Regions from separate parts of the Comamonas sp. 17RB genome, predicted to be linked through region 2. Evidence: riboswitches for the same ligand, from Rfam matches in the RefSeq annotation. Region 2 holds a riboswitch; the other holds the start of a gene.
What was found. A riboswitch is a leader RNA that binds a small molecule or an ion and turns the genes downstream of it on or off. The one in region 2 is predicted to bind glycine.

Region 1 (14,590 bases), on a different contig from region 2:
GTGCAAGGTGTTTCCAGTCCTGCACACTTTCTGCGCCACCAAAATCTGCTGCAGTGCAATAGAAGGCGCACGCAAAATGCCTGCGCAACCGCCTGTCTGCAGGCCCCATGCAAAAAAGCCTTGCCTTCCTTTCGGAAGAACAAGGCATCAACCCCTACGAACGCGATGTGGGAGCGGGCAGGCTCAACCTGCCTGCCAGCAGGGCCGTGCCACTGCTGCCGCCTGCTGTGCCATGGCCCGCACCCCCCATTGCCGGGCGGTGACCAGCAACAGCTGGCGCACCTGCTCCTGCGGCGCCTTGCCGCGCGGGGCGAGATTGCTCTTCAAATATGGCTGGTAGGCAGGCTGTGCTTGCATGGCAGGCTCCTTGGTTGAGTGCAGCAGGGTGACGTGCGCCGCCCCGCCGCGTGGTGCTTACTTCTTGGTGTAGATCTGATCGAAGCTGCCGCCATCCACAAAGTGCTTGCCGGCATTGGACCAGCCGCCAAAGGCCTGGTCGATGGTGAACAGATCCAGCTTCGGGAACTGGGCGGCGTATTTGGCCCGCGCCTTTTCCGAGGTGGGACGGTAGTAGTTCTTGCCGGCGATGTCCTGGCCTTCGTCCGAGTACAGGTACTTCAGGTACTCCTCGGCCACGGCGCGGGTGCCCTTCTTGTCGGCGTTCTTGTCCACCACGGAGACGGTGGGTTCAGCCACGATGCTGACGGAAGGCACCACGATCTGGAACTTCTCTGCACCGAACTCCTTGAGCACCAGGAAAGCTTCGTTTTCCCAGGCCAGCAGCACATCGCCCACATTGCGCTGGGCAAAGGTGATGGTGGAGCCACGCGCGCCGGTGTCCAGCACGGGCACATTGCCGTAGACCTTCTTCACATAGTCCTTGGCGCCGGCTTCGCCGCCGAACTTGCGCTTGCCGTATTCCCAGGCGGCCAGGTAGTTCCACTGGGCGCCCGCCGACGTCTTGGGGTTGGGGGTGATCACCGACACGCCGGGCTTGATCAGGTCATCCCAGTCCTTGATGCCCTTGGGGTTGCCCTTCTTGACCAGGAAGATGATGGTCGAGGTGTAAGGCGCCGAGTTGTGCGGCAGGCGCTTTTGCCAGTCGGCCGCCACCAGGCCGCCGTGCTTGACCAGGGCATCCACGTCCGGCGCCAGGCCCAGGGTCACCACGTCGGCATCCAGGCCGTCGATCACCGAGCGGGCCTGCTTGCCCGATCCGCCGTGCGACTGCTTGATCGTCACATCCTGACCGGCCTTGGCCTTCCAGTACTTGGCGAAGGCCTGGTTGTATTGCACATACAGCTCGCGCGTCGGGTCGTAGGAGACATTCAGCAGCGTCACCTGCTGCTGGGCCAGTGCGGGGAGAGCCGGCAGAGCGCCGAGGGTCAAGCCGGTCAAAAGGCTGGCAAGCAGGGGAAACTTGATAAAGTGGCGGCGATTTGTCATTGAGGGTCTCGGTGATTCTGGTTGCGTTGTCAAACGGCTTCTCGCTCCGTTGCTGTGCATTCTGGAATGCCACCCTCAAAACTGAAACCAATAAGATTTCAGTTTGTTATTACCAAAACATCCGTAGACAGGATTTCCCCCATGGCACGTACCGTTCACTGCATCAAGCTCGGCCAAGACGCTGAAGGCCTGGACTTTCCGCCCTACCCCGGCGAGCTGGGCAAGCGCATTTTCGAAAGCGTGAGCAAGCAAGCCTGGGCCGACTGGCTCAAGCACCAGACCATGCTGGTCAACGAAAACCGCCTGAACCTGGCCGATGCCCGCGCCCGCCAATACCTGGCCCGCCAGATGGAAAACCACTTCTTCGGTGCCGGCGCCGATGCCGCAGCCGGCTTTGTGCCGCCCCCCAGCGCGCAGTAATTGCAGCGTACCCACGCAGTGCTGTGGGCACTGCGTGAAGACCCGCCCCAGCGCGCCAGTCCCTGGGGCTTTCTTTTGCCCGCAGCCCGCAAGCTGCCTCCCCCGCACCAACGCCCTTGCAGCCCCTGCGCTGCGCAAAAGCGCCTAGAATCGCCGCTTTCTGCGGGAGAGCGAGGCAGCTGTACAGCCGGCCTCCGCCGAAGGCGCAAACTCCCATAATCGCTCAGGCCGACGTACCGCAGCAAAGATTCGCCAACTGGAGAGCAGCCCGTGCCACCCGGCCCGGCTCACCGAAGGGGCAAGTGCCGCCGCACCGGGCTGCGCGCACGCAACTCTCAGGTACAAAGGACAGCGGGAGAGGCGCACCAGGCCATGGACAGCATCCATGCCTGGTTTTTTCACGTATGGGTCCGCCATGCTTCCATCTGTTTCCCTGCTGGAATCGTTCCAGCTGTCCAACCTCACCGTCATGCTGGTGATCTACCTGATCGCCATCACGGCCGAAGCCATGTCCGGCGCACTGGCGGCAGGCCGCCGCAACATGGACATCTTTGGTGTGGTGGTGATCGCCTTCGTCACGGCACTGGGTGGCGGCACCATCCGCGACATGGTGCTGGGCCACTACCCCATTGGCTGGACGCAGCACCCCGAATACGTGTACCTGGTGATTTCCGCCGGCCTGCTGACCACGGTGGTGGCACGCTACATGATCCACCTCAAGCAGGTGTTCCTGCTGCTGGACGCCATGGGCCTGATCGCCTTCTCGCTGATCGGCTGCAATGTGGCGCTGGAGCTGGGCTACCCCGGCGTGGTGGTGGTGATGGCCGGTATGATCACCGGCATCAGCGGCGGCATTCTGCGCGACGTGCTGTGCAACCAGGTGCCGGTGGTCTTCCGCCGCGAGCTGTATGCCAGCGTGTCCCTGGCCGTCTGCCTGCTGTTCCTGGGCCTGCGCGCGCTGGATGTCGGCCCCAACATCAGCACCCTGGTGTGCTTTGCAGGCGGGCTGCTGTTCCGACTGGCGGCCATCCGCTTTCACTGGCGGCTGCCCACGTTTTCCTACCAGCAACGCTGGGACTGAGCGGATCCCTGTGGCACGGCGGCCGCCCTGCCCGGCAGGCCCTGGGCCGTATCGGCCCGGGCGCGCCCTCGTCCCACTCCTCTGAACCTTGTCCTGCCCCATGTCCGAACCGATTGCCTGGCTGCCCGATGGCACTCCTTACAGCCCCCGTTTTGAGGACCGCTACCACAGCGAACTCGGGGGACTGAACCAGGCGCGCCAGGTGTTTCTGGCAGGCTGTGGCCTGCCAGCGGCCTGGGCCGACCAGGCACAGTGGCGCGTGCTGGAGACCGGCTTTGGCATGGGCCTGAACTTTCTGGTGACCTGGGCTGCCTGGAAGGCCGATCCGCAGCGCCCGCGCATGCTGCATTTCACCTCGGTCGAGGCCTACCCGGTCAGCGCCGCCGACCTGCTGCGCGCTGCCCCCACCGATCCCCTGCTGCGCCCGCTGGCCGAACAGCTGGCCGCGCGCTTTCACGGCCTGCTGCCCGGTGTGCACCGCCTGGGCTTTGAAGACGGCCGCGTGCAGCTGACGCTGTGGATTGGCGATGCCCAGGCCATGCTGCGCCAGCAGACCACGGTGGCCGACAGCATCTACCTGGACGGGTTCAGCCCCAGCGCCAACCCCGGCATCTGGGATGCCCACACCCTCAAGGCCCTGGCCCGCCACTGCCGACGCGGCACGCAGCTGGCCACCTGGACCATTGCGCGCGCGGTGCGCGACCAGTTGGCGCAATGCGGCTTTGAAGTGCGCAAGGTGCCTGGCGTGCCCCCCAAGCGCGACAACCTGCAGGCCTGCTTCAACCCGGCCTGGGAACCGCGCGTGCGCGCCCAGGCCGGCCCATCCCCGGTGGCCCAAGCCGGCACCGCCCTGGTGGTGGGTGCCGGCCTGGCCGGCAGTGCCGCCGCCCACAGCCTGGCGCTGCGCGGCTGGCAGGTGCAGGTGCTGGTGGCCGGTGACGGCCCGGCGGACGGCGCCTCCGGCCTGCCTGCCGGTCTGTTCTGCCCCCATGTATCGCCCGACGACAGCGTGCTCTCGCGCCTGTCACGCAATGGGGTGCGCCAGACGCTGCAGCGCCTGCGCGACCTGTGCCAGGAAGGCACGGACTGGTGCCACAGCGGCGTGCTGGAGCATTGCACCGACGGCGGCACCGGCCTGCCTCCCAGCTGGGCTGGCGGCCCCGGTGACGACTGGAGCCACGCCGCCAGTGCCACCCAGCTGTCCCAGGCCGGCCTGCCGCGGGACACGGTGGCCTGCTGGCACCAGCAAGCCGGCTGGGTGCGCCCGGCCCAGCTGGTACAGGCACAGTTGCGTCACCCGCAGATCCGTGTACAGGCGCATGCCGTGGTGGCCCGCCTGCAGCGCAGCGCCGACGGACGCTGGCAGGCGCTGGACGCCGACGGCCGCATCCTGGCCGAGGCCGACCTGGCGGTACTGGCCTGCGGCCCCGCCACGGCAGGGCTGCTGCCACCCCGGCAACCGTGGGCGCTGCAGCCCATCCGCGGGCAGATCAGCTGGGGGCCACACACCGCAGACAACGCCGGCGCCCTGCCGCCCTTCCCGGTCAACGGTAATGGCAATCTGGTCACCCACATTCCGCAGCCGCACGATCCGCAGCACGGGGAAACCTGGGTCATGGGCTCCACCTTCGAGCGCGATGTGACCGTCATGCCCATCTCCGCTGCCGACCAGGCGGCCGCCCACGTGGTGAACCACGGCAAGCTGTCCACACTGCTGCCGGCCACTGGCGCGGCCATGGCCCCCTGGTTTGACCCGCAAGATGCGCGCAGCCGCCCCACCTGGGGCCGGGTGCGGGTGGCCAGCCACGACCGGCTGCCGATTGTGGGACCAGTGGGGCCGGTAGGAACTGCGCACGCAGCGGGCTCTGCCGCCCCGGGCGCAGACTCAGACGCCGCCGGGCAGAACCTGGCGGGCCTGTGGGCGCTTACCGCCCTGGGCGCACGCGGGCTGACGCTGTCCATCCTTTGCGGCGAGCTGCTGGCTGCGCGCCTGCACGGCGAACCACTGCCGCTGGACGCCAAGCTGGCACTGCACCTGGGAACGGAACGGCTGCAGCGGCGCGGCTGAGCCGCACACATCCCAGGACGCCGCTACGGCGTCCTGTGGCAGCGCTCCGGAAATGCCGGAACGCGGATGGTGAGACGGGATGGCGACGGAGCGGAACCACGTTAGCCCGGGCCGCTTTGCACTAGCGCACCAGCGTGCTCTTGCCGAACAGGCTTTCCACCAGATCCACCACCAGTTCGGCCGTCTGGTTGCGAATGTCCAGCGCCGGGTTCAGCTCCACAATGTCCAGCGATGCCAGGCGGCCGGTGTCGGCAATCATTTCCATGCACAGCTGGGCTTCGCGGTAGTTCGGCCCGCCGCGCACGGTGGTGCCGGTGCCGGGGGCGATGTCGGGGTCCAGAAAGTCCACATCAAAGCTCAGGTGCAGGTGCACATCGTCGCCTTCAGGGCCCTCCAGCCCGGCCAGGGCCTGCTGCATCACGGCGCGCATACCCTGCTCGTCGATGGCACGCATGTCGAACACTTCCAGACCCAGGCGCTGGATCATCCGTTTTTCCACTTCGTCCACGCTGCGCAGGCCGATCTGGCAGATGTCTGGCCCCTGCAGCGCAGGTGTGAACCCGGCCATGCCGGCCAGCGGTGCCGGGCCGTGACCGCACAGGCTGGCCACGGGCATGCCGTGCAGATTGCCGGTGGGGCTGATGTCGGGCAGGTTGCAGTCGGCATGGGCATCCAGCCACAGCACGCGCAGGCGCTTGCCCGCCATACGGCAGTGGCGCGCCACAGCGCTGATGGACCCGGTGGCCAGCGTGTGGTCGCCGCCCAGCATGATGGGCATGCGCCCGGCCTGCAGCTGCGCCAGCACGGCGTCGTGCGTGGCCTGGTTCCAGGCCAGGCATTCGGCGTAGTTGCGCAGGCCTTGCGCATCGCGTGCACCGCGCGGATTGGGTGGACCGGCCAGATTGCCGATGTCCTGCACATCCACGCCAAAATGCGCCAAGGCCGGGCCCAGCTGGGCCACGCGCAGAGCATCCGGCCCCATGGCAGCACCCAGGCGCCCCGCGCCCACATCCGTGGGCACGCCAATCAGCGTCACGGCCTGGTGCACCTGCACGGCCAACTCGTCTTTCTGAAGCATTTCCATCCTCACGCCACTTTGTGCCAGGCCGCGCGCTCCACGGAGGGCGGCGTTGCCTGGTGCATATCCTCACCCTGGCGCAGCAGGGCGAACAAATCCTTGGGGTCCGCCAGCGTGGGCACCAGCTCGATGCGCGACAGCAGCCCCGCCTCCCGGCCCATCGCCTGCATGGTGCGCAGGGCGGAATAATCTTCCAGCGCAAAGCCCACGGAATCAAACAGGGTGATCTGGGCCTCCGACACCCGGCCGGGCGCCGCGCCGCTCAGCACCCGCCAGAACTCGGTGACGGCAAAGTCGGCCGGCATCTGCTGCAACTCCCCTTCCTGCCGGGTCTGAGGTTCGTATTCCACAAATACGCTGCTGCGTGCCAGCACCTCGGCATCCAGCTCGGTCTTGCCGGGACAGTCCCCGCCCACGGCGTTGATGTGCATGCCCGGCGCCAGAGCGCCAGCGTCCAGCACCACGGCATTGCGCTTGTCGGCAGTGACGGTGGTGACCACATCGGCGCCCTGCACGGCCGCATGCACGCTGTCCACCACCTGCACATCGACCCCGTACCGGGCCGCAAACGGTGCCAGGTTGCGCTGCAGCTTGGCGCTGGCGGCACGGTCCACATCGAACAGCCGCAGTTCGCGTACTCCCAATTGATCGATAAAGGCCAGGGCCTGGAACTCGCTTTGGGCGCCGTTGCCGATCAATGCCATGCGCCGGCTGCCGGGCCGCGCAAGCTTGCGCGCCACCATGACCGAGGTGGCGGCGGTGCGCAGGGCCGTGGTCAGCGTCAGTTCGCTGACAAAGCGCGGCATGCCGGTGGCCACATCGGCCAGCGCGCCAAAAGCCATCACTGTGGGCAGGCCATGCTGGGTGTTGACGGGGTGGCCGTTGACGTATTTGAAGGCGTAATCGTGCGCATCGGCCACGGGCATGAGTTCGATCACACCCTGCGCGGAATGGGCTGCCGTGCGTGCGGTCTTGTCAAAGTCATTCCAGCGGCCGAAGTCGGCCTCCAGCGCCTGGGTGATGCGGCGCACGCATTCGACCACGCCCACGCGCGCCACCAGGCGGGCGGCATCGGTGGCGCTCAGGAAGTCGGTGTGCACCTGGGCGCTCGGCAGGCGGTGTACAGCGGTCAGTGCAGTCATGGAAATGGCCTCCGGCAAAGCAGCACCCAGGGTGCGCGGAAGAGATGGCATGAGCGTGACACAGGCCAGCGGCAATTCATATCGCCAAAAACTGTTCAAAATCGGCAAAAATCTGCCATATCGATAGCTATCGTTGCCACTATGTCCAATCTGGATCAGATCGACCAGCGCCTGATTGCCCTGCTGCGCCACAACGCCCGTGAAAGCGTGGCCACCTTGGCCGCGCGGCTGCAGGTGTCGCGTGGCACCGTGACCAACCGTCTGCGCCGCCTGGAAGACGAGGGCGTGATCGTGGGCTATACGCTGCGCCTCAAACCCGAAGCCGAGACCGGCGGACTGCAGGCCTGGATGAGCATTGCCATCGAAGGCAATGACGCCCGCAGGGTGACCGCCTCGTTGCTGGGCGAACCTGCCGTGCAGGCCCTGCACGCCACCAACGGCCAGTGGGACCTGCTGGCCGAACTGCAGGTGGCCACCTTGCCCGAACTGGCGCGGGCGCTGGAACGCATCCGCCTGATCAAGGGCATCAGCCACTCCGAAACCAGCATCCACCTGGAGACGCTGCGCACCACGGCCAGCGCAGCCGCAGTACCGCCCACAGATAGCTGACTGGCAGCTGCAACCATTTTTTCCACGCAAAATAGTCTGCAGAACCAGACCAACAGTGCACAGCAAGCTCCTGTTTTCATAAGAACTTCCACACCGTATCACCCCATGTACATCGCTCTCAAACATTCCCACATGCTGCTGGCCGTGCTGACCCTGCTGTCCGCCCTGCTGTTCACTGCACTGGCCTGGAAGCCGCTGCCCGCACGCAAGGCCACGCTCAGCTATGTCTTCACCCGGGTCTTTGGCGGCCTGGCTGCGCTCACCGGCTTGGCCGTCACCTTTGTCGGCCCCTGGCAGCAGATGATGTATCCCTACATCGGCCTGATTCTGTACGTGGTGCACGGCGTGTGCTGCGGCATTGCCAAGCGGCTGCTGACGGCGCCCAACCCCAGCACCCGCCGCCTGGTGCTGGTGCTGCAACTGGTGTTTCTGCTGGCCACGGCTGCCATCATGGGCGCCAAACCGTTCTGAGCGCCGGCCGGCACCGATCGGCATGCCGGGCCTTGTCCGGTCGTCTTGACCGTCCGCATCCAGTTGACCTGCACATGCTGGCCGACTGAAGCCCTACTTGGTCCATCCAGCCCGCCGTGCGCGGGCTTTTTTGCACCGCTTGTCAGCGCCAGTTGGCGTGCACGACAGTTCTATATACACAAAAAGATATACATGAAGGAGAAAACAATAGTTTGTTTCTATATAAGCTTTCTCTACAGTGCGGCCCCATAGAGCCAGGCCGGCATTGCATGCACGGCCCGTGCCCCCCACGCAAGCACCGTAGCCATGTACCAATACACCGACTTCGACAAAGCCTTCGTCCAGCAGCGCGCTGACCAGTTCCGAGACCAGCTGGAGCGCTGGCAAAGCGGCAAGCTCCCGGAAGACGACTTCCGCCCGCTGCGCCTGCAAAATGGCTGGTACGTGCAGCGCTACGCCCCCATGCTGCGTGTGGCCGTGCCCTACGGGGAAATCAATTCCGACCAGATCCGCGTGCTGGCCCGCGTTGCCCGCGAGTACGACGAACCCGAAGCCGCCGTGTTCAAGGCCGCCATGGAAGGCCAGGGCAAGCTGGGTACGACCTTCCTGCCCACGCACTGCGCCCACTTCACCACGCGCACCAATGTGCAGTTCAACTGGATCCCGCTGTCCAAGGCCGCCGATGTGATGGACCTGCTGGCTTCCGTGAACCTGCACGGCATCCAGACAAGCGGCAACTGCATCCGCAACACCACCACCGATGCGCTGGCCGGCATTGCGCCCGACGAGGCGGTCGACCCCCGCCCCTACGCAGAAATTCTGCGCCAGTGGACCACGCTGCATCCGGAATTCGCCTTCCTGCCGCGCAAGTTCAAGATCGCCATCACCGGTGCTGCAGAAGACCGCGCGGCCACCGGCTGGCACGACGTGGGCCTGCATGTGCTCAAGAACGCGGCCGGCGAAGTGGGCTTCCGGGTCTTTGTCGGTGGCGGCATGGGCCGTACGCCGGTGATCGGCACGGTGATCCGTGAGTTCCTGCCCTGGAACCAGATCATGAACTACATCGAGGCCATCGTACGCGTCTACAACGAGCTGGGACGCCGCGACAACAAGTACAAGGCCCGCATCAAGATTCTGGTCAAGGCCGAAGGCCAGGCCTACATCGATGCGGTGGAAGAGGAATTCCGCCAGATCGTGGAAGTCGACGGCGGCCCCCACACCGTGCCCCAGACCGAGTTCGACCGCGTGGCCGCCATGTTCACTACGCCCGCACTGCCCGCCGTGGCCGACGCGGCGGCCGATGAACAGGCCCTGATTGCCCAGGCGGCGCAAGAGCCCGCTTTTGCGCGCTGGATCAGCCGCAACGTCCATGCCCACAAGCTGCCCGGCCTGCGCGCCGTGACGCTGTCCTTCAAGCGCACCGGCCAGGCTCCCGGCGATGCCACCGGTGACCAGCTGGATGCCCTGGCCCAGCTGGTGGACCGCTTCTCTGCCGGCGAAGCCCGCGTGACCCACGACCAGAACGTGATGCTGCCCTGGGTGCAGGTCAGCCAGCTGCACGCGCTGTGGCAGGCCGCCCGGTCCCTGGGTCTGGCCAGCACCAATGTGGCACTGCTGACCGACATGATCGCCTGCCCCGGCGGCGACTTCTGCGCCCTGGCCAATGCCCGCAGCCTGCCGATTGCCGAAGCCATCACCCAGCGCTACCAGGACTTGGACGAGCTGGACGACATCGGCGAGATCGACCTGCACATCAGCGGCTGCATCAACAGCTGCGGCCACCACCACAGCGGCCACATCGGCATTCTGGGCGTGGACAAGGATGGCAAGGAGTGGTACCAGGTCACGCTGGGCGGATCGGACGGCTCCAGCCTGTCGGGCGAAGCCGTGGCCGGCAAGGTGATCGGCCCCTCGTTCAGTGCCGCCGAAGTGCCCGACGTGCTGGAAGCCGTGCTGACCACCTACCGCAACCTGCGCCAGCCCGGCGAACACTTCATCGACGCCGTGCGCCGCATTGGCCTGGACCCGTTCAAGGAAGCCGGCAAGGGCGCGCGCCACCCGGCCGCCGAAGAGGAAGAAGCGGCAGCCTGAGCGCCAGAACAAGAACAAGGAACCCCTATGCAAATCCTGCCCCACTCCGCCTATGCCGGCCCCGCCGAAGGCGACACCAGCGTGCTGGTGCTGGCCAATGATGTGAATGCACTGGACGCCAATCTGGACGGCATCACCCAGGTTGACCTGCATTTCCCCAACTTCACCGATGGCCGCGCCTTCAGCCAGGCCTATCTGCTGCGCCGCCGCCGTGGCTTTTCCGGCGACATCCGCGCCACCGGCGACGTGCTGATCGACCAGCTGGTGCAGATGGAACGCACCGGCTTCAGCTCTGCCGTACTGCGCGCAGACGTGGATGCGGCCGATGCCCAGCGCCAGTTCGAGCGCTTTGGCGGCTACTACCAGGCCGATGCCGTGCACACCAAGCCCCATTTCGCCGAGGAGCAAGCATGAGCCAGCTCGCCCCCGCTCTGGATCTGGCCCGCATCAACACCGAGCTGGGCCGTGACGCCCAGGCCCTGGTGCGCTGGGCCGTGGGCCTGAACCAACCCACCATCGTCACCACCAACTTCCGCCCGTTCGAGGCTGTGATCCTGCACCTGGTCGCCCAGGCCCAGCCCGGCGTCCCCGTGGTGTGGATGGACAACGGCTACAACACCGAAGCCACCTACCAGTTCGCCGATGCGGTCACCAAGCAGCTGAATCTGAACCTGAAGATCTACCTGCCGCGCCGCTCCCGCGCCCACCGCGAAGCCGTGGAAGGCGCCACACCTGCACTGGATAACCCCCGCCATGCGGCCTTCACCGAAGAAGTGAAGCTGGAGCCCTTTGCCCGTGCCCTGCGCGAGACCGTGCCCAAGGTCTGGTTCACCGCGCTGCGGGCCACCGACACCGCCGTGCGGGCCCAGATGGATCCCGTGAGCATCAACCCCGACGGGTTGATCAAGGTGGCGCCGCTGCTGCACTGGTCGTCCAAGGACCTGTACGAATACTGCGAACAGCATGGCCTGCCCAACAACTTCGACTACGTGGACCCCACCAAGGGCGAAGACAACCGCGAGTGCGGTCTGCACATCGCCCACTGAAAAACATTGGCTTCTGGCGCTTGCTGCGTCAGCGCCAGAGACCTGTTTCGCTTGAAAGTGTATTTATGAACGCCCGTGTGGATACTTCCGTGCTGAGCCACCTCAGCAACCGCCACCTGGATGCGCTGGAAGAGGAAACCATCTTCATCCTGCGTGAAGTGGCCGCCGCTTTTGAACGCCCCGCCCTGCTGTTTTCGGGCGGCAAGGATTCGCTGGTCATGCTGCGCTGCGCGGAAAAGGCCTTTGGTGCCGGCCGCATCCCCTATCCGCTGCTGATGATCGACACCGGCCACAACTTCCCGGAAGTGACCGATTTCCGCGATTTCCGTGCCCAGGAACTGGGCGCCGAGCTGATCGTGCGCAGCGTGGAAGACTCCATGGCCCGCGGCACGGTGCGCCTGGCCCACCCCGGCGAATCGCGCAACGTGCACCAGTCGGTCACCCTGCTCGAAGCGATCGAGGAATTCCGCTTTGACGCGCTGATTGGCGGTGCCCGCCGCGACGAGGAAAAAGCCCGCGCCAAGGAACGCATCTTCAGCCACCGCGACAGCTTTGGCCAATGGCAGCCCAAGGCCCAGCGCCCCGAGCTGTGGACGCTGTTCAACACCCGCATTGCACAGGGAGAGCATTTCCGCGTCTTCCCCATCAGCAACTGGACCGAGCTGGATGTGTGGCAGTACATCGACCGCGAACAGATCGCTCTGCCCAGCCTCTACTACACGCACCAGCGCGATGTGGTGGAACGCAAGGGTCTGCTGGTGCCCGTCACGCCGCTGACGCCGCCCAAGGACGGCGAGCAGGTGGTGCAGCGCGATGTGCGCTTTCGCACCGTGGGGGACATCACCTGCACCTGCCCCGTGGAGAGCACGGCCGCCACGGCCGCCGACATCGTGGTCGAAACCCTGGCCGCCGATGTGAGCGAGCGCGGTGCCACCCGCATGGACGACAAGACCAGCGAGGCATCGATGGAAAAGCGCAAAAAGGATGGGTACTTCTGACACCGCCCTGAGGCGCTGCGCGCCTGCCCCTTCCCAGGCAGGGCGTACTTGCCGGAAGGGCGACACCACCAGCGCGGCGGTCCCGACCCGGGACGTGTTTGAACATTGAAAGAATGCGATGACTGAAACGATCAACTCCACAGCGGCCCAGGCCGGTGCCGATGGCACAGCAGCACTGAATGACCATGTATCCGCGCTGCGCTTCATCACCTGCGGCTCGGTGGACGACGGCAAATCCACGCTGATCGGCCGCCTGCTGGTGGACACCCGCGCCGTGCTGCAGGACCAGCTGGCCGGCGTAACCAAGAGCGGTGAAACCGACCTGGCACTGCTGACCGACGGCCTGTCTGCCGAGCGTGAACAGGGCATCACCATCGATGTGGCCTACCGCTACTTCGCTACCGAAAGCCGCAAGTTCATCATCGGCGACGCTCCCGGCCACGAGCAGTACACCCGCAACATGGTCACCGCGGCGTCCAGCGCCGATGCCGCCGTGGTGCTGGTGGACGCCACCAAGCTCGACTGGCAGAACCCCAGCCTGCAGCTGCTGCCCCAGACCCGCCGCCACAGCCTGCTGGCCCATCTGCTACGCGTGCATTCGCTGGTGTTTGCCGTCAACAAGCTCGACGCCGTGGCCGACCCGGCACTGGCCTTTGCCCACATCCGCGGCGCACTGGCGCAATTTGCCCAGGACGCCGGTATCGCCGTAGCCGCCACCATTCCCGTCTCGGCCCTGAAGGGCTTCAACGTGGTGAACCGCGAAGCCGGCTGGGCCGGTTACCAAGGCCCCAGCCTGCTGCAACTGCTGGAAGAGCTGCCCAACACCCCGGCCGATGTACAGCTGCCGCTGGCCTTCCCGGTGCAGTGGGTGGAGAAATTCCACGACAGCGCCGTCACCACCCAGGGCCGCCGCGTGTTCTGGGGCCGTGTGGCTGCCGGCAGCGCCCAGGTGGGGGCACAGGTGCAGATCCTGCCCAGCGGCCAGTTGGCCACCATCGCCCAGGTGATCGACCATGCCCGCGCACCCAAGGGCGTGGAAGCCGGCCTGTCCGCCGGCATCACGCTGGACCGCGAGGTCGATGTCTCGCGTGGCGACTGGATCGTGGCCGCCCCCGTGCAGTCCGCCGTGGCGGAAGACGACTTTGATACCCCCGCCGCCGTCAGCCCCTGGCCGGCCAGCCGCGACATCACCGCCACCGTGGCCTGGATGGACAACGAGCCTCTGGTGCCCGGCCGCGTGTACTGGGCGCTGCATGGCCACCGCTGGGTCAAGGCCAAGGCACGCCGCGTGGCCTACCGGCTGAACATCAACACCCTGGACCAGGAAGAGGCCCAGCAGCTGGAAGCCAACGCCATCGGCCAGGTCGAACTGCAGCTGCAGGAAGCCATTCCTGCAGCCCCTTTCACCCGTGCACGCCAGCTGGGTTCGCTGATTCTGGTGGACACTGCCAGCAATGCCACCGCCGGCGCGGCCCTGGTGCGTTGAGCAACAGCCCGGACCCTGCCCGGCACCGGTCTGGCGGGTCTCTTTAACCCCTGTTCCGCCCCGTCTGCTGGAGGGACTTGGGAAAACACCTAAAATCCTGGGGTTTCACCGAACCCCATAAGAACAACCATGACTCACGTCGTCACCGAAAACTGCATCAAGTGCAAATACACCGATTGCGTGGATGTGTGCCCTGTGGATTGCTTCCGCGAAGGCCCGAACTTCCTGGTCATCGATCCCGATGAGTGCATCGACTGCGCCGTGTGCATTCCCGAATGCCCGGCCAACGCCATCTTTGCCGAAGAAGATGTGCCTGCCGACCAACTGGCCTTCATCAAGCTGAACGCCGAGCTGTCGCTGGCCAAGGGCTGGAAGAGCATCACCAAGCGCAAGGCTTCGCTGCCCGACGCCGACAGCTTCAACGGCACGCCCGGCAAGATCAACGACCTGATCCGCTGAGCGCCACGCCGCCATGCCCCTGCAAGCCGCTGCGCCGCAGCCCGCCGACACTGCCGCACCAATCACCACCGACGTGGTGGTCTTGGGTGCCGGCCCGGTGGGACTGTTCCAGGTGTTCGAGCTGGGGCTGCTGGGCCTGCAGGCCCACGTGGTGGACGCCCTGCCCCATGCCGGCGGCCAATGCGCCGAGCTCTA
Region 2 (14,590 bases):
GGCTGATGGGCGGTGCCCTGCTGGTCGGCCAGCTGTTCTTCAAGAAGAACCTGCTCAAAAGCCTGATGGGCGCCCAGATGCAGCTGCCTGAAGCGGCCTGGCGCACCATGAACTGGAGCTGGACCGGCTTCTTCGCCGTCATGGGCGTACTCAACCTCTGGGTGGCCTACAACTTCGACACCGACACCTGGGTCAACTTCAAGCTGTTTGGCGGCATGGGGCTGATGATGGTGTTCGTGCTGGCCCAGGCCGTGTACCTGAGCCGCCACATGAAGGAAGCCGGCGGCGACGACGCGGCCCTGCCCGGCGCCGACGCCCAACAGACCCAGGACCGCCAGCCATGAGCGCCCTGCCCATCACGGCAGCCGCCCTGGAAGCGCGGCTGCGCGAAGTGCTGTCCCCGACGCAGCTCGAAGTGATCGACGAAAGCCACCAGCACGCCGGTCACGCCGGCGCCAACGGCACCGGCTTTGGCACCCATTTCCGGGTGCGCGTGGCCAGCCCGCTGTTTGACGGCAAACCGCGCGTTGCACGCCATAGGCTTGTGTATGATTCCTTGCAAGATTTCATCGACCAGGGCCTGCATGCCCTGGCGATCGAAGTGTTGTAAGCGCCAGCAACCCTCTGTTCAAGTCCCGCTGCCCTGCTGGCCGGTGGGCTCACCTATTTTCCTTTTTGGATCCCGCATGAAAAAACAGCTCTTGTCCAGCCTTGTGGCAGCCGCCCTGTTGGGCACGATGGCCTTCTCGGCAACCGCCCAGAACCTGGCCATCGTCAACGGCAAGCCTGTGCCCAAGGCGCGCGCAGACGTTCTGAAGCAACAGCTGGAGCGCTCCGGCCGCCCCGTGCCGGCAGAAATGGATGAGCAGATCAAGGAAGAAGTGATCGCCCGCGAAATCTTCCTGCAGGAAGCCGGCCGCCGCGGCCTGGCTGCTTCGCCCGAATACCGCCAGCAGATGGAACTGGCCCGCGAGACCATTCTGATCCGCGAACTGTTCGCCGACTTCCAGAAGAAGAACCCCGTCACCGACGCCGAAATCAAGGCCGAATACGACAAGTTCGCCGCTGCCAACGAAGGCAAGGAATACCACGCCGCCCACATCCTGGTGGACTCCGAAGACCGCGCCAAGGCCATCATTGCCGAAGTGAACGGCGGCAAGAAGTTCGAAGACATCGCCAAGAAGGAATCGAAGGACCCCGGATCCGGCGCCCAAGGCGGCGACCTGGGCTGGTCCAACCCCGGCAACTACGTGCCCGAATTCAGCGAAGCCATGCTCAAGCTGAACAAGGGCGAAATGACCAGCGCCCCGGTCAAGACCCAGTTCGGCTGGCACGTGATCCGCGTGATCGAAACCCGCCAGGCCCAACTGCCTGCGCTGGACGACGTCAAGCCCCAGATCGCCCAGCAACTGGAACAGCAAAAGCTGATGCAGTTCCAGGACGGTCTGCGCGCCAAGGCCAAGGTGCAGTAAGCACCCTGCACGGTGCCGCTGGCCGGCACCTGCGCCCCGAAAAAAACGCGGCTTCGGCCGCGTTTTTTTATGCCCGGGAATGGCTGGCCTGCCCACCACCGGGCTGCACATGCCTGCTCGCCAGTGCACCGGCATGCAGCACGCGCCAACCCGGCTGCAAAAAGGGCTGCCATGCGGCAGCCCTTGGGGAGGGACACAGGATGCTGTGCGGTGCAGCTTGCCGGCCATCCTGCACGGCCCCGCACCAGCATCTCTCCCACCGCGCAGGCATCACCCGCAGCGGTGGAGTTCGCCGTGCTTAAACCGTCTCGGCGGCAGGCTGCCATTCGCCAATCTGCGCAATCTTGCGCTGACGGCCGTTGAGCCACCACCCCACCTGCCGGGGCCAGCTGTTGAATGGCGCGCTCGCATCCACAGCGCCGAGGGCCTGCTCCGCTTCGTGTGCGAAGTTCGGGTTCTGCAGCGCCTGCCGGCCGATGGCGACCAGGTCGGCCTCGCCGCCGGCCACAATGGCCTCGGCTTGCTGCGGGGCCACGATCATGCCCACCGCCATGGTCTTGATGGCGGTCTCCGCCTTGATGCGCTTGGCATACTGCACCTGGTAGCCGTACCCGCTTTCGTAGTCATAGGTGCGGCCAATCCCTCCGGTCGAACAGTCCACCACGTCCACACCCATCCCGGCCAGCGCCTTGGCGAATTGCACGCTGTCCTCCACCGACACCCCTTGCTTGCTGCTGTCCACTGCCGAGATGCGCACAAACATGGGCTTTTCCTGCGGCCAGAAGTCGCGCAGCGCCTGGGCAATTTCCAGCGGCAGACGCATGCGGTTCTCCAGCGTGCCGCCATAGGCGTCCGTGCGCTGGTTCGTCAGCGGAGACAGGAATGAATTCAGCAGGTAGCCATGTGCGCAGTGCAGCTCGATGACGTCAAAGCCTGCGGCATGCGTGCGCTTGGCCGCATCCACAAAGGCTTGCCTGATGCGCGCAAGTCCATGGGCATCCAGCGCCTCAGGCACCAGCCAGCCCTCGTCGACCGGCTGTGCGCTCGCAGAGACCACAGGCCAAGGCAGGTCGCCCCGTTCGAAGTCCGATGCATTGAGCGGGCCATCGCCGTAGTAGGGACGCTGCATGCTGGCCTTGGGGCCGGCATGCCCGAGCTGGATCGCCGGCGTGGCCCCGTACTGCTTCAGAAAGCTGGCGATGGCGGACAGGCCCGGGATGTGCGCGTCAGACCACAGTCCCAGGTCGCCATGCGTGATGCGGCCTTCGGCGCTGACCGCCGTGGCCTCCACCATGACGAGCCCGAAGCCGCCCAGCGCAAAACGGCCGTACTGGACGGTGTGGTAGCTGTTGGCAAAACCATCGGTGGCCGCGTACTGGCACATGGGCGAAATGGTGAGCCGGTTCTTGATGGTGATCTCGCGCAGCTGCAGAGGGGTAAATAGTGCGGACATGTAGAGCTTTGGGTGGGCAGACACAGCCTCTCTGCGGAGGCCGGTCATTGCCGAGGTGGAATGGAGGAGCCTGATGCAGGCGCACTGCCCTCTTTCGGGCAGCGATCTGGCGAGCGAAAGACTATTTGTATAACGATCACTACAGATTGATTTTTATTCTATAGTGACCATTATTGAATTGCATACCCCTATCACCCAATGGGTGTTTCAAGGTGCGAAAATTCAGCCATGGAAGAAGTTGCAGCCAGTTCCACCGCGCGGGGCCGCCCCCGTGGGTTTGATCGTGCGCAGGCCTTGCACAGCGCGCTGGGCGTGTTCTGGCGGCAGGGCTACGAGCCCGCGAGCATCGCGGACCTGTGTGCCGCCATGTCCATCAGCGCGCCAAGCATGTACGCGGCTTTCGGCAACAAGGCCAAGCTGTTTCTGGAAGCAGTCGACCACTACGAAGCGGTCTACTGGGATGCCGCCTGGGATGCGTTCGACGCACAAGCCGGCATCGAACCTGCGGTGACCCAATTCTTTGCGCAGGCGGCAGGCATCCTCTCCTCGCAAGACGCCCCCTGTGGCTGCATGGTGGTCCTGGGGACGACCAATGTGTCTGCGGGCAGCAAGGACGTCGATGACACACTCAAGCAGTTGCGCCTGCGGGCACAGGCCCGTTTTCAGGCCCGCCTGCAAAAAGCGGTGGCAGAAGGTGAGCTGCCACCCACCGCGGATGTGGAGGGCCTTGGCCTGGCCCTGAACGCCCTGCTCCAAGGCATGTCCATACAGGCCAGAGATGGCACCTCTGCGCGCGGCCTGCTGCAGATTGCCGCCATGGCCTGGCCTATCGTCAAGTCGGCCTAGCCAGGCCCGGCACGCACGCCCGGAAAACGCCATCCGGGCGGCCCGACCGCTGAGCGACGCCAAGCCTTCCCGGCGGACCTGCCCGCCGCCCGGGCATGTGCCCCGGCCAGAAACAGGCAAGCCCCTGTCCGCGCCGTCCTCGGCGGCAGACAGGGGCTTGCCTTGGGGCTTGCCTGGGAATGCGACCGGGGCCTGGCCCTGCGGCCTCAGCCCCTCAACGCAGTGAGGCCCTCAGGCTGCGCACAGGTCCGGCTGGCGCAGCAGATGCTTCTGGATCTTGCCGCTGGTGGTCTTGGGCAGGCTGTCGACAAAGTGGTAGCTGCGCGGGCGCTTGTAGCTGGCCAGGCGATCGCCCTGCATCAGAAAGGCGTCCAGCACCGCCGCCGTCACCGCCGCGCCTGGCTTGGCCACCACATAGGCGGCCACCACCTGGCCCCAGCGTGCGTCCTTCTCGCCCACCACGGCCGCTTCCAGCACCTCGGCATGCTCCACCAGGGCATCTTCCACCTCGCGCGGGTAGACGTTCTCCGCCCCCGAATTGATCATGTAGTCGATGCGGTCGCGGATCCACAGATAGCCGTCGGCGTCCAGGTGCCCCAGATCGCCGGTGTGGTACCAGCCATGGGCCAGCGCCTTGGCATTGGCCTCCGGGCGGTTCAGGTAGCCGGCCATCATGCAGGGGCCGCGCACCAGGATCTCGCCCACTTCGCCCACCGCGCAGGCATCGGCCGGGTCGGTGGCAGCGCCGTCCTCGCGCACCCGCGCCACCACCAGATCGTGGTTCAGCGACGGCAGGCCGGCCGAGCCGGCATGGCTGAGCTGCTCATGCGGATACAGCACCGACATGCACGGACCCATTTCGGTGGTGCCGAAGACCTGCACCAGGCCCGAGCCCACCTGGCGCGTCCATTCGCGGATCAAGTGCGGCGCCATCGAAGCCCCGCCGTACTCCACCAGGCGCAGCGACGACAGATCGCGCTGCCCCAGGCTCGCGTCGTTCAATAGCATGGTGACCATGGTCGGCGCGGCAAAGAAGAAGGTGACTTTTTCCGCCTCCACCAGGCGCAGCGCATCGGCCGCATCGAAGCGGCGCTGCAGCACCTGGGTGGCGCCCACCTGCAGGCGCGGCAGAAAGCTGGTGTGCAGCTCGGCCGTGTGGTTCAGCGGGGCCACCGACAGGCCCACATCCTCGCGGCGGAACTGCATCACCTGGTGCATCATGGCGTTGTGCGCCAGCTTGCTGCGGTGGGTGTGCAGCACGCCCTTGGGGCGGCCGGTGGTGCCGCTGGTGTACATCAGAATGCAGGGTGCATCCTCGTCCACCTGCACGCCCACCGGCGTGGCGGGCTGGCCGTCCGCCAGCGCGGCCAGCTGCGCCGTGGCAAAGGCCGGTGCAGCGCCCGGGTCGGCGTGGATCCAGTGCTGCACCTGGGGCACCAGCAGCCTGGCCTTTTCGACCACGGCAGCGCCCTCATCCTCGAACACCAGGGCCTTGGCACTGCCGTCCTGCAGGATGAACGCCAGCTCCTGCGCGGCCAGCCGGTAGTTGATGGGGTTGAAGATGGCGCCCAGGCGCGCCGTCGCCAGCAAGGTGAACACAAAGGCCGGCGTGTTGTACAGAAAGGCCGCCACCACATCGCCCTGGCCAATGCCCAGCTGCTGCAGGCCGTGGGCGTGGCGGTTCACCTCGGCATCCAGCTCGGCATAGGTCCAGGCGCGGCGGCCCTGCGCGTCCGACACCACCAGCGCCTCCTTGCGCGGCAGATAGCGCGCCGGCCAGGCCAGCGTGTCGCCCAGGGTCAGCGCCGCACGCGGTGCCGGGACAGGGGCTGCGCCCGCAGGGGAAAACTGTGTGTCGACCAACTTCGTCTCCTTGAAACCATCGAAATTGGTAGACGAGTATAGGCAGCGCCTCAGATCGTTTGCATCTATGCATATGCATCTCGGTAGGCACCGCCCATCGGGCCGGATATACTGCGCGGATTCGTCAGGAGAGCGCGCCCGGCCAGCAGGCCCAGCGGCGCCGCCGAAGGCGCAGGGGCAACCCCGAACGCTCAGGCAAAAGGACTGGCAGCCGCCCGCCGCATCGACCGCGGGCGTACCTTGTTGGAGAGAGGCGCGGGTGACACCACCCCGTCCACCGAAGGAGCAAGCCCCACGCCTGGAAGGTGCGGGTGAATCTCTCAGGTAAAGCGGACAACAGGGCAAAGCGCAGGCGGCGCAGGCCGCCGGCATTTCTTTTGCTTTGCTCTGCGACACCATGACCGCTGCCACCACCGACCTGCTGACCACCCCGCTGTACGCCCTGCACCTGGAACTCGGCGCACGCATGGTTCCCTTTGCCGGCTACGCCATGCCGGTGCAATACCCCAGCGGCCTGATGGCCGAACACCGCCACACCCGCGACGCCGCCGGCCTGTTCGACGTCTCCCACATGGGCCAGCTGCGCCTGGTGGGCCCCGACGCCGCCGCCGCACTGGAAACCCTGCTGCCCATCGACGTACAAGGCCTGGGCCTGCACAAGCAACGCTACGGCCTGCTGCTGAACGCCCAGGGCGGCATCCTCGACGACCTGATGTTCGTCAACCGTGGCGACGACCTGTTCCTCATCGTCAACGGCGCCTGCAAGGTGGCGGACATCGCCCACATCCAGCAGCACATCGGCAGCCGCTGCCAGGTGATTCCCATGCCCGAACAGGCCCTGCTGGCCCTGCAAGGCCCGCAGGCCGCCGCAGCCCTGGGCCGCCTGGCCCCCGAGGTGCTGGGCCTGGTGTTCATGACCGGCATGGCGGTGCAGATCGACGGCATTGCCTGCTACGTCACGCGCAGCGGCTACACCGGCGAAGACGGCTTTGAAATCTCCGTGCCCGGCACCCAGGCCGAAGCCCTGGCCCGCAAGCTGCTGGCCCAGCCCGAGGTGGAACCCGTCGGCCTGGGCGCACGCAATTCGCTGCGCCTGGAAGCCGGCCTGTGCCTGTACGGCAACGACATGGACGACAAGACCACCCCGGTGGAAGCCGCCCTCACCTGGGCCATCCAGAAGGTGCGCCGCACCGGCGGGGCCCGCGCAGGCGGCTTCCTGGGCGCCGACACCGTGCTGGCCCAGCTGGACAACCCGGCGCTGCTGCAACGCAAGCGCGTGGGCCTGATCGCCACCGAGCGCGTGCCGGTGCGCGAGCCCGCCGTGCTCGAGAACATGGACGGCCAGCAGGTCGGCTACATCACCAGTGGCCTGCTCAGCCCCAGCCTGAACCAGCCCGTGGCCCTGGGCTATGTGCAGCCCGACTACACCGCAGAAGGCACGGAACTGTTCGCCATGGTGCGCGGCAAGCCGGTGCCCATGAAGGTCGCGGCCACCCCGTTTGTGCCCGCGCGCTACCACCGCGGCTGAACGCTCTGCCGCCTGCGCGCCTGCCAGGCCCCGCACCATAAAAAAGCACCGCCAAGCCCAGGTGCAGGCGCCAAGGCCGCTACAGTGCTGCCAGACCTGTCCCAAACACTGTGTGCACCGCCTGCACCAGCCTTTTTTTCAGAAACTTACCCAACGGAGCTTCCCATGAGCATCAAGTTTTCCAAAGAGCACGAGTGGATCAACACCGCCGACACCAACGCCGCCGTGGTCGGCATCACCGTCCACGCGCAGGACGCGCTGGGCGATGTGGTGTTCGTCGACCTGCCCGCCGTGGGCACCACCTTCAATGAAGGCGAAGTGGCCGGCGTGGTCGAATCCGTCAAGGCCGCGGCCGACGTCTACATGCCCGTGAGCGGCGAGATCGTCGAAGTCAACGAAGCCCTGCGCGACGACCCCTCCCTGGCCAACAGCGACCCGCTGGGTGCCGGCTGGTTCTTCAAGGTCAAGCTGTCCGATGCATCGCAACTCGATGCCCTGATGGACAAGACCGCCTACGACAGCTTCGCGGCCGGCGCCTGACGCCCAGCCCGCAGCCGTACCGCCCCAGCTTTTGAGATAGGTCCCCTCCATGCTGATGTCTGCCCCCGCCCCTGTGGAATCGCTCCACGCCCTGGAAAACCACAGCGAATTCCTGCCCCGCCATATCGGCATCGACGCGCAGGATGAAGCGCACATGCTCAGCGTGATCGGCGAAGCCTCGCGCGCCGCGCTGATCGACTCCATCGTGCCCAAGGCCATCCGCCGCAGCCGCGCCATGCAGCTGCCGGCCGCGGTGACCGAGGCCGAGGCGCTGGCAGAGCTGAAGGCACTGGCGGGCCAGAACCGCGTGCTCAAAAGCTTCATCGGCCAGGGCTACTACGGCACCCACACGCCGGGCGTGATCCTGCGCAACATCCTGGAGAACCCTGCCTGGTACACGGCCTACACGCCCTACCAGGCCGAAATCTCCCAAGGCCGCATGGAGGCGCTGGTCAACTTCCAGACCATGGTCACCGACCTGACCGGCATGCCCATCGCCAACGCGTCCATGCTGGACGAGGCCACGGCCGCCGCCGAAGCCATGACGCTGGCCAAGCGTTCCGTCAAATCGAAGAGCAACCGCTTCGTGGTGGCGGGCGACACCCACCCGCAGACCATCGAGGTGGTGCAGACCCGCGCTGCGCCGCTGGGCATCGCCGTGGTGGTGGCCAACTCCAAGGAGGAGTGGGACGCTGCACTGGCGGATGGCTTCTTCGCCGCGCTGATCCAGTACCCCGCCAGCAGCGGCTGGATCGCGGACTGGAAGGCCGATGTCCAGGCTATCCACGCCCAGCAGGCTGCGGCCATCTTCGCCACCGACCTGCTGGCCCTGACCCTGCTGACGTCGCCCGGCGAAATGGGCGCCGACATCGTGGTCGGCAGCACCCAGCGCTTTGGCATGCCCATGGGCGCGGGCGGCCCGCACGCTGCCTTCATGGCCTGCCGCGACGAATTCAAGCGCTCCCTGCCCGGCCGCCTGGTCGGCGTGAGCGTGGACGTGCACGGCAAGCCCGCCTACCGCCTGGCGCTGCAGACCCGCGAACAGCACATCCGCCGCGAGAAAGCCACCTCCAACATCTGTACGGCCCAGGTGCTGCCGGCGGTCATCGCCAGCATGTACGCCGTCTACCACGGCCCGCAAGGCCTGGCGCGCATCGCCCGCCGCGTGGCCCGCCTCACGGCCATCCTCAGCCGCGGTCTGACCCAGATGGGCTATGCCAGTCACCACCACGGCACGGCCTTCGACACCATCGCGCTGCACACCCAGGGCGCCACCGATGCCATCGCCGCCCGCGCCGTGGCCCGTGGCGCCAACCTGCGCAAGGCCTGGAACGAATACCTGTGCATCAGCCTGGATGAAACCAGCACCCGCGCCGATGTGGAACTGCTGTGGAGCATCTTCGCCCAGGACGGCCAGGCCCTGCCCACGGTCGAAGCCATGGACGAAGGCGCGCCCTCGCTGATCCCCGAGGGCCTGCAGCGCCGCAGCAGCTACCTGACCCACCCGGTGTTCAACACCCACCACTCCGAAACCGCCATGCTGCGCTACATCCGCAGCCTCAGCGACAAGGACCTGGCGCTGGACCGCAGCATGATCCCGCTGGGCTCGTGCACCATGAAGCTCAACGCCACCAGCGAGATGATCCCCATCACCTGGCCGGAGTTCGCCCACATCCACCCCTTTGCCCCGGCCGACCAGCTGCAGGGCTACGCCCAGCTGGATGCCCAGCTGCGCCAGTGGCTGTGCGAAGCCACGGGCTACGCCGGCGTCAGCCTGCAGCCCAATGCCGGCAGCCAGGGCGAATACGCCGGCCTGCTGGCCATCAAGGGCTTCCACGCCGCACGCGGCGAAGCCCATCGCAACATCTGCCTGATCCCCAGCAGCGCCCATGGCACCAACCCCGCCAGCGCCCAGATGGTGGGCATGCAGGTGGTGGTCACCAAGTGCGATGACAACGGCAACGTCGATCTGGCCGACCTGCAGGCCAAGTGCGAGCAGCACAGCGCCAACCTGGCCTGCGTGATGATCACCTACCCCAGCACGCACGGCGTGTTTGAGACCCAGGTGAAGGAACTCTGCGCCCTGGTGCACCGCCACGGCGGCCGCGTCTACGTGGACGGCGCCAACATGAACGCCCTGGTCGGCGTGGCCGCCCCCGGCGAATTCGGCGGCGACGTGAGCCACCTGAACCTGCACAAGACCTTCTGCATCCCCCACGGCGGTGGCGGCCCCGGCGTGGGCCCGGTCTGTGTGGTGGAAGACCTGGTGCCTTTCCTGCCCGGTCACGCCGCAGGCGGCGTTGCCGGCCAGGTCGGCGCGGTCAGTGCCGCCCCCCTGGGCAACGCGGCCGTGCTGCCCATCAGCTGGATGTACATCCGCATGATGGGCGCCGCAGGCCTGCAGGCGGCCACGGAAACCGCCATCCTCAGCGCCAACTACATCAGCGCCCGCCTCAAGGACCATTTCCCCACGCTGTACGCCTCGGCCAACGGCCATGTGGCGCACGAGTGCATCCTGGACCTGCGCGGCCTGAAGGACACCAGCGGCGTGATGGCCGAAGACGTGGCCAAGCGCCTGATCGACTACGGCTTCCACGCCCCCACACTGTCCTTCCCGGTGGCCAACACGCTGATGGTGGAGCCCACCGAGAGCGAGCCGCTGGCCGAGATCGACCGTTTCATCGCCGCGATGATCGCCATCCGCGAGGAAATCCGCCAGGTCGAAGCCGGCCGCTGGGACCGCGAGGACAACCCGCTCAAGCACGCACCCCACACCGCCGAGCAGGTCGTGGGGGACAACTGGCAGCACGCCTACGGGCGCGAAACAGCGGCCTACCCGCTGCCCGCGCTGCGCCGCAGCAAGTACTGGAGCCCGGTGGGCCGCGTGGACAATGTCTATGGCGACCGCAACCTGTTCTGCAGCTGCGTGCCGCTGGACGCCTTTTCGGAGTGACTTTTCAGCGGAAATTCCACACCACCTAGGGATAGCCCTTGTAGCCGCCCCTGCGGGCGGCTTACACTGCCCCTCCCTGTGGCGTGACACACCCGCGCTGCGGCACCACTTCCTATGAGCCGCCCGGACCTCTCCTTTCTGCTGCAACACGAAGATCCTGACGCCACGCAGGATCTGCTGCCCCCTGCGCCATCGCTGGCGCCGGTCTATCCCAATCTGGACGCCTGGGAGGCCACCGAGCACAGCGCCGACGACCCGCTGGCCGCCCTGATTGCCGAGCTGCGCAACTACCAGGCCGAGCTGGAAATCCAGAACAAGGTGCTGGATTACAGCCAGGCGGTGGCCGAAAGCGCGTCCGAGCGCTTTGAGGCGCTGTTCTCCAGCGTGCCGCTGCCGCTGCTGGTGATCGACGAGCACGACATCGTCATCCAGGCCAACGCCATGGCGCACAGCGCCTTCCAGTCGCCCAGCCAGGACCGGCTGCTGGCCTCCTTCATGCCCTTTGTGGTGCCCGAAGACGCCGACCGCGTGGCCCAGGCGTTTCTGGAAGCCCGCCAGCAAGGCCGCAGCGAAGTGCACGAGGTGCAGTTCTCGGTGTCCCAGGGCCATGCCATGCAGGGCGATCTGCACATCGCCTGCATCGAAATCCCCCAGCGCACCGGCCCGGCTTCGGCCCAGTTCATGTGCGCCGTGGTCGACCAGGGCCCGCTGCTGGCCGAGCGCCAGACGCTGCAGGAGCGCAACACCCAGCTGCACGCCAGCGAGCGGCGCCTGGAGGCGGTGATCAACACCTCCATGGACGCCATCATCTGCGTGGACAGCCAGCGGCGCATCACCGTCTTCAACCCCACGGCCGCCACGCTGTTCCTGTGCCCGGTGCAGGAAGCGCTGGGCAGCCGCCTGGAGCGCTTTCTGCCCGATGCGGCCTATGCGCTGGAACTGGCCCCGCTGACCACCCAGGCGGTGCTGGGCGAGATGACCGGCCGCACCGCCAGCGGCCGCGACATCCCGGTGGAAGTCGGCATCTCGTTCGAACGCTATGGCGAAGGCGAGACCACCACCGTCTTCGCCCGCGACCTCACCAGCCGCAAGCGCGCCGAAGCCCAGCGCGGCGAGCTGGAAGTGCAGCTGCGCGAATCGCACAAGATGCAGGCCCTGGGCACCTTGGCCGGCGGCATTGCGCACGACTTCAACAACATCGTCGGCGCCATCCTGGGCAATGTGGAACTGGCCATGGCCGACTGCGCCCAGAACAGCCCGCTGCAGGAAAGCCTGCGCGAGATCGAAAAAGCCGGCAAGCGCGCCCGCGACCTGGTGCGCCAGATCCTGACCTTCAGCCGCAACCAGCCGCCCCAGCGCCGCCCGGTGCATGCCGGCGAAGTGCTGCGCGACACCGAACGCCTGCTGCGCGTGTCCCTGCCCCCGGCCATCGAGCTGCAGACCCACGTCCCCGCCCAGCTGCCCGCGCTGCTGGCCGACCCCACCCAGGTGGAGCAGGCCCTGTTCAACCTGGCCACCAATGCCATGCATGCCATCGGCGAAGTCCGGGGCATGGTGCGCATGGAGGTGGAGCTGCAGGACCCCGAGCCGCGCCTGCGCGAGCGCCTGGGCCTGGCCAACAGCCCCTACATCGTCTACACCGTGCAGGACAACGGCCCGGGCATGACGCCGCAGACGCTGCAGCGCATCTTCGAGCCCTTCTTCACCACCAAGCCCGTGGGCCAGGGCACCGGCCTGGGCCTGGCCGTGGTGCACGGCGTGATGCGCACCCACGGCGGCGCCGTGGATGTGCACAGCCAGCCCGGCCTGGGCAGCCGCTTTGCGCTGTACTTCCCGGTCACCGAAGGGGTGGAGCTGCCCCCCGTCGTGGCCGAGCCGCCGCGCGCTTCGGTGGTCAACAAGCCGGCCGCCGGCGCCATGCTGGCCGACTGCCATGTGATGTACGTGGACGACGACGAAGCCCTGGTCTTCCTGGTCAAGCGCCTGCTCAAGCGCCGGGGCTACCGCGTCACCGGCTTCAGCGACCCGCACGAAGCCACGCAGGCCCTGCACGCCGCCCCCCAGGAATACCACCTGCTGGTGACCGACTACAACATGCCCGGCTACTGCGGCGTCGATCTGGTGCGCGCTGCGCTGCAGATCCGTCCCGACCTGCCCGTGGCCCTGGCTTCGGGCTACATCACCGCCGAAATCGAGCAGCAGGCCCTGTCGGCCGGTGCCCAGGCGCTGATCCACAAGCCCAACGATGTGGAAGAGCTGTGCGCCACCGTGGACCGCCTGCTGCATGGCGCCAGCGCCGAGCCTCCCGCCTGCTGAGCACTGCCACCTGCCGATGACCGAGATGCGTGCCCAGGCCACCGCGCCGCTGCATTGCCTGTTTGAAGACCCGCACCTGCTGGTGCTGGACAAGCCCGCCGGCCTGCTGTGCGTGCCCGGGCGCGGCCCGGACAAGCAGGACTGCCTGAGCGCCCGCGCCCAGGCCCGCTGGCCCGAGGCGCTCATCGTGCACCGGCTGGACATGGCCACCTCCGGCATCGTGCTGATGGCGCGCAGCCTGGACGTGCAGCGCCGCCTCAGCCTGGCCTTCGAGCAGCGCCGGGTGCACAAGAACTACGAGGCCGTGGTCAGCGGAACCCCTCCAGCAGCACTGCAGCAGTGGCAGGACCTGCACGCCCCGATTGCCGCCGACTGGGAACGCCGCCCGCTGCGCGTGGTGGCCCCGGAAGGCAAGCCCAGCCATACGCGCTGGCAGCGGCTGGAATCCTGGCTGCAACCGGTGCAGGGGCAGGAAGGTCTGCCCGTCAGCCGCCTGCGGCTGGAGCCGGTGACCGGCCGCACCCACCAGCTGCGCCTGCACATGCAGCACCTGGGCCACCCCATGCTGGGCGACGCCCTGTACGCCCCGCCCGCCATTGCGGCCGCCGCCCCGCGCCTGCTGCTGCACGCCTGCATGCTGTCACTGCAGCACCCCATCACAGGGCAGGACATGCACTGGCACAGTGCAGTGCCGTTCTGAGCCGCGCACCCTTCGCTCACCCACCCCGCAGCCGTCCTGCGCCAGCCCTGCCCCGGGGAACCCGGGGTGAACCCCGAGACCGGGCCGACACGGTTCAAGCCCGGTTTGCCCCTGCGCAAAAAACCATAAGAAAAATACGCCTGTACGGCGCTCTGGAATTAAATAGCCTGCTATTCATTTCATAGACAGTGAGGGCTGACATCCGTCTGACGCAGGGTTTTCACTGCGGCGCTCGAAACCTGCACTTCGGCGCAAAAGCTTTTACAGATTTGCAATATTCCTGCAATCTTCCGCATACACAGCGCCCCTGCGGTGGGGGTATCAAATTTGCAGGCGCTTGCTCTATAGGCAAAAACCCTGTTGTTGCACCTATCCCGGCCGATAAGCTGTGCTCCTTGCCAATTTCCCCGCCTTGCATTTGGCATGGACATTGCAAACCCTCCGGATATATCGACACTTCACCACAACAGAGAGGATTTTTATGCGCACTCCGTTCCGTATGCATGCCGTGGTTGCGGCACTGGGTCTTGCTGGCGCCGCGTTCCTGGGCACGGCCCACGCACAGGCCATCAAGATCGCCATGGTGATCCCCACGACCGGCCCTCTGACGCAATACGGTGACATGGTCAAGGAAGGCGCAACCACAGCCGTGGAAATGGCCAACGCCGCTGGCGGCATCAACGGCAAGAAGATCGAGCTGGTGCCGGTGGACGACGCCTGCGAACCCAAGCAAGGTCCCGTGGCCGCCAACCGCGTGGTCAACAGCAAGATCGGCTATGTGATCGGTCCCGTCTGCTCGGGCGCCTCCATCGCTGCAGCCCCCATCTACAACAACGAAGGCGTGGTCGTGGTCACCCCTTCCGCCACGTCGCCCGCGCTGACCGATGGCAAGAACTACCACTTCATCTTCCGCACCATC

Region 1: linked by a shared signal. The riboswitch ahead of QM470_RS07230 (trimeric intracellular cation channel family protein) and the one ahead of gcvT (glycine cleavage system aminomethyltransferase GcvT) in region 2 are both predicted to bind glycine.

What each region holds. Positions count from the first base shown of each region.
Region 1 is NZ_JASHHY010000003.1:206,907-221,496, forward strand. It holds gene QM470_RS07215 (hypothetical protein) at 184-357, opposite strand; gene QM470_RS07220 (sulfate ABC transporter substrate-binding protein) at 415-1,446, opposite strand; gene QM470_RS07225 (oxidative damage protection protein) at 1,588-1,866, shown strand; glycine riboswitch at 2,020-2,115, shown strand; gene QM470_RS07230 (trimeric intracellular cation channel family protein) at 2,282-2,947, shown strand; gene mnmC (bifunctional tRNA (5-methylaminomethyl-2-thiouridine)(34)-methyltransferase MnmC2/FAD-dependent 5-carboxymethylaminomethyl-2-thiouridine(34) oxidoreductase MnmC1) at 3,048-5,015, shown strand; gene rocF (arginase) at 5,137-6,093, opposite strand; gene ocd (ornithine cyclodeaminase) at 6,102-7,235, opposite strand; gene QM470_RS07250 (Lrp/AsnC family transcriptional regulator) at 7,386-7,844, shown strand; gene QM470_RS07255 (hypothetical protein) at 7,950-8,315, shown strand; gene QM470_RS07260 (nitrite/sulfite reductase) at 8,622-10,406, shown strand; gene QM470_RS07265 (DUF934 domain-containing protein) at 10,434-10,820, shown strand; gene QM470_RS07270 (phosphoadenosine phosphosulfate reductase domain-containing protein) at 10,817-11,452, shown strand; gene cysD (sulfate adenylyltransferase subunit CysD) at 11,518-12,450, shown strand; gene QM470_RS07280 (sulfate adenylyltransferase subunit 1) at 12,569-13,936, shown strand; gene fdxA (ferredoxin FdxA) at 14,066-14,395, shown strand; gene QM470_RS07290 (NAD(P)/FAD-dependent oxidoreductase) at 14,409-14,590, shown strand, end outside.
Region 2 is NZ_JASHHY010000001.1:410,329-424,918, forward strand. It holds gene QM470_RS01675 (septation protein A) at 1-344, shown strand, start outside; gene QM470_RS01680 (BolA family protein) at 341-610, shown strand; gene QM470_RS01685 (peptidylprolyl isomerase) at 687-1,472, shown strand; gene QM470_RS01690 (NADH:flavin oxidoreductase/NADH oxidase) at 1,771-2,925, opposite strand; gene QM470_RS01695 (TetR/AcrR family transcriptional regulator) at 3,154-3,771, shown strand; gene QM470_RS01700 (fatty acid--CoA ligase) at 4,003-5,574, opposite strand; glycine riboswitch at 5,754-5,842, shown strand; glycine riboswitch at 5,868-5,981, shown strand; gene gcvT (glycine cleavage system aminomethyltransferase GcvT) at 6,032-7,162, shown strand; gene gcvH (glycine cleavage system protein GcvH) at 7,328-7,702, shown strand; gene gcvP (aminomethyl-transferring glycine dehydrogenase) at 7,752-10,655, shown strand; gene QM470_RS01720 (PAS domain-containing hybrid sensor histidine kinase/response regulator) at 10,770-12,971, shown strand; gene QM470_RS01725 (RluA family pseudouridine synthase) at 12,988-13,671, shown strand; gene QM470_RS01730 (branched-chain amino acid ABC transporter substrate-binding protein) at 14,153-14,590, shown strand, end outside.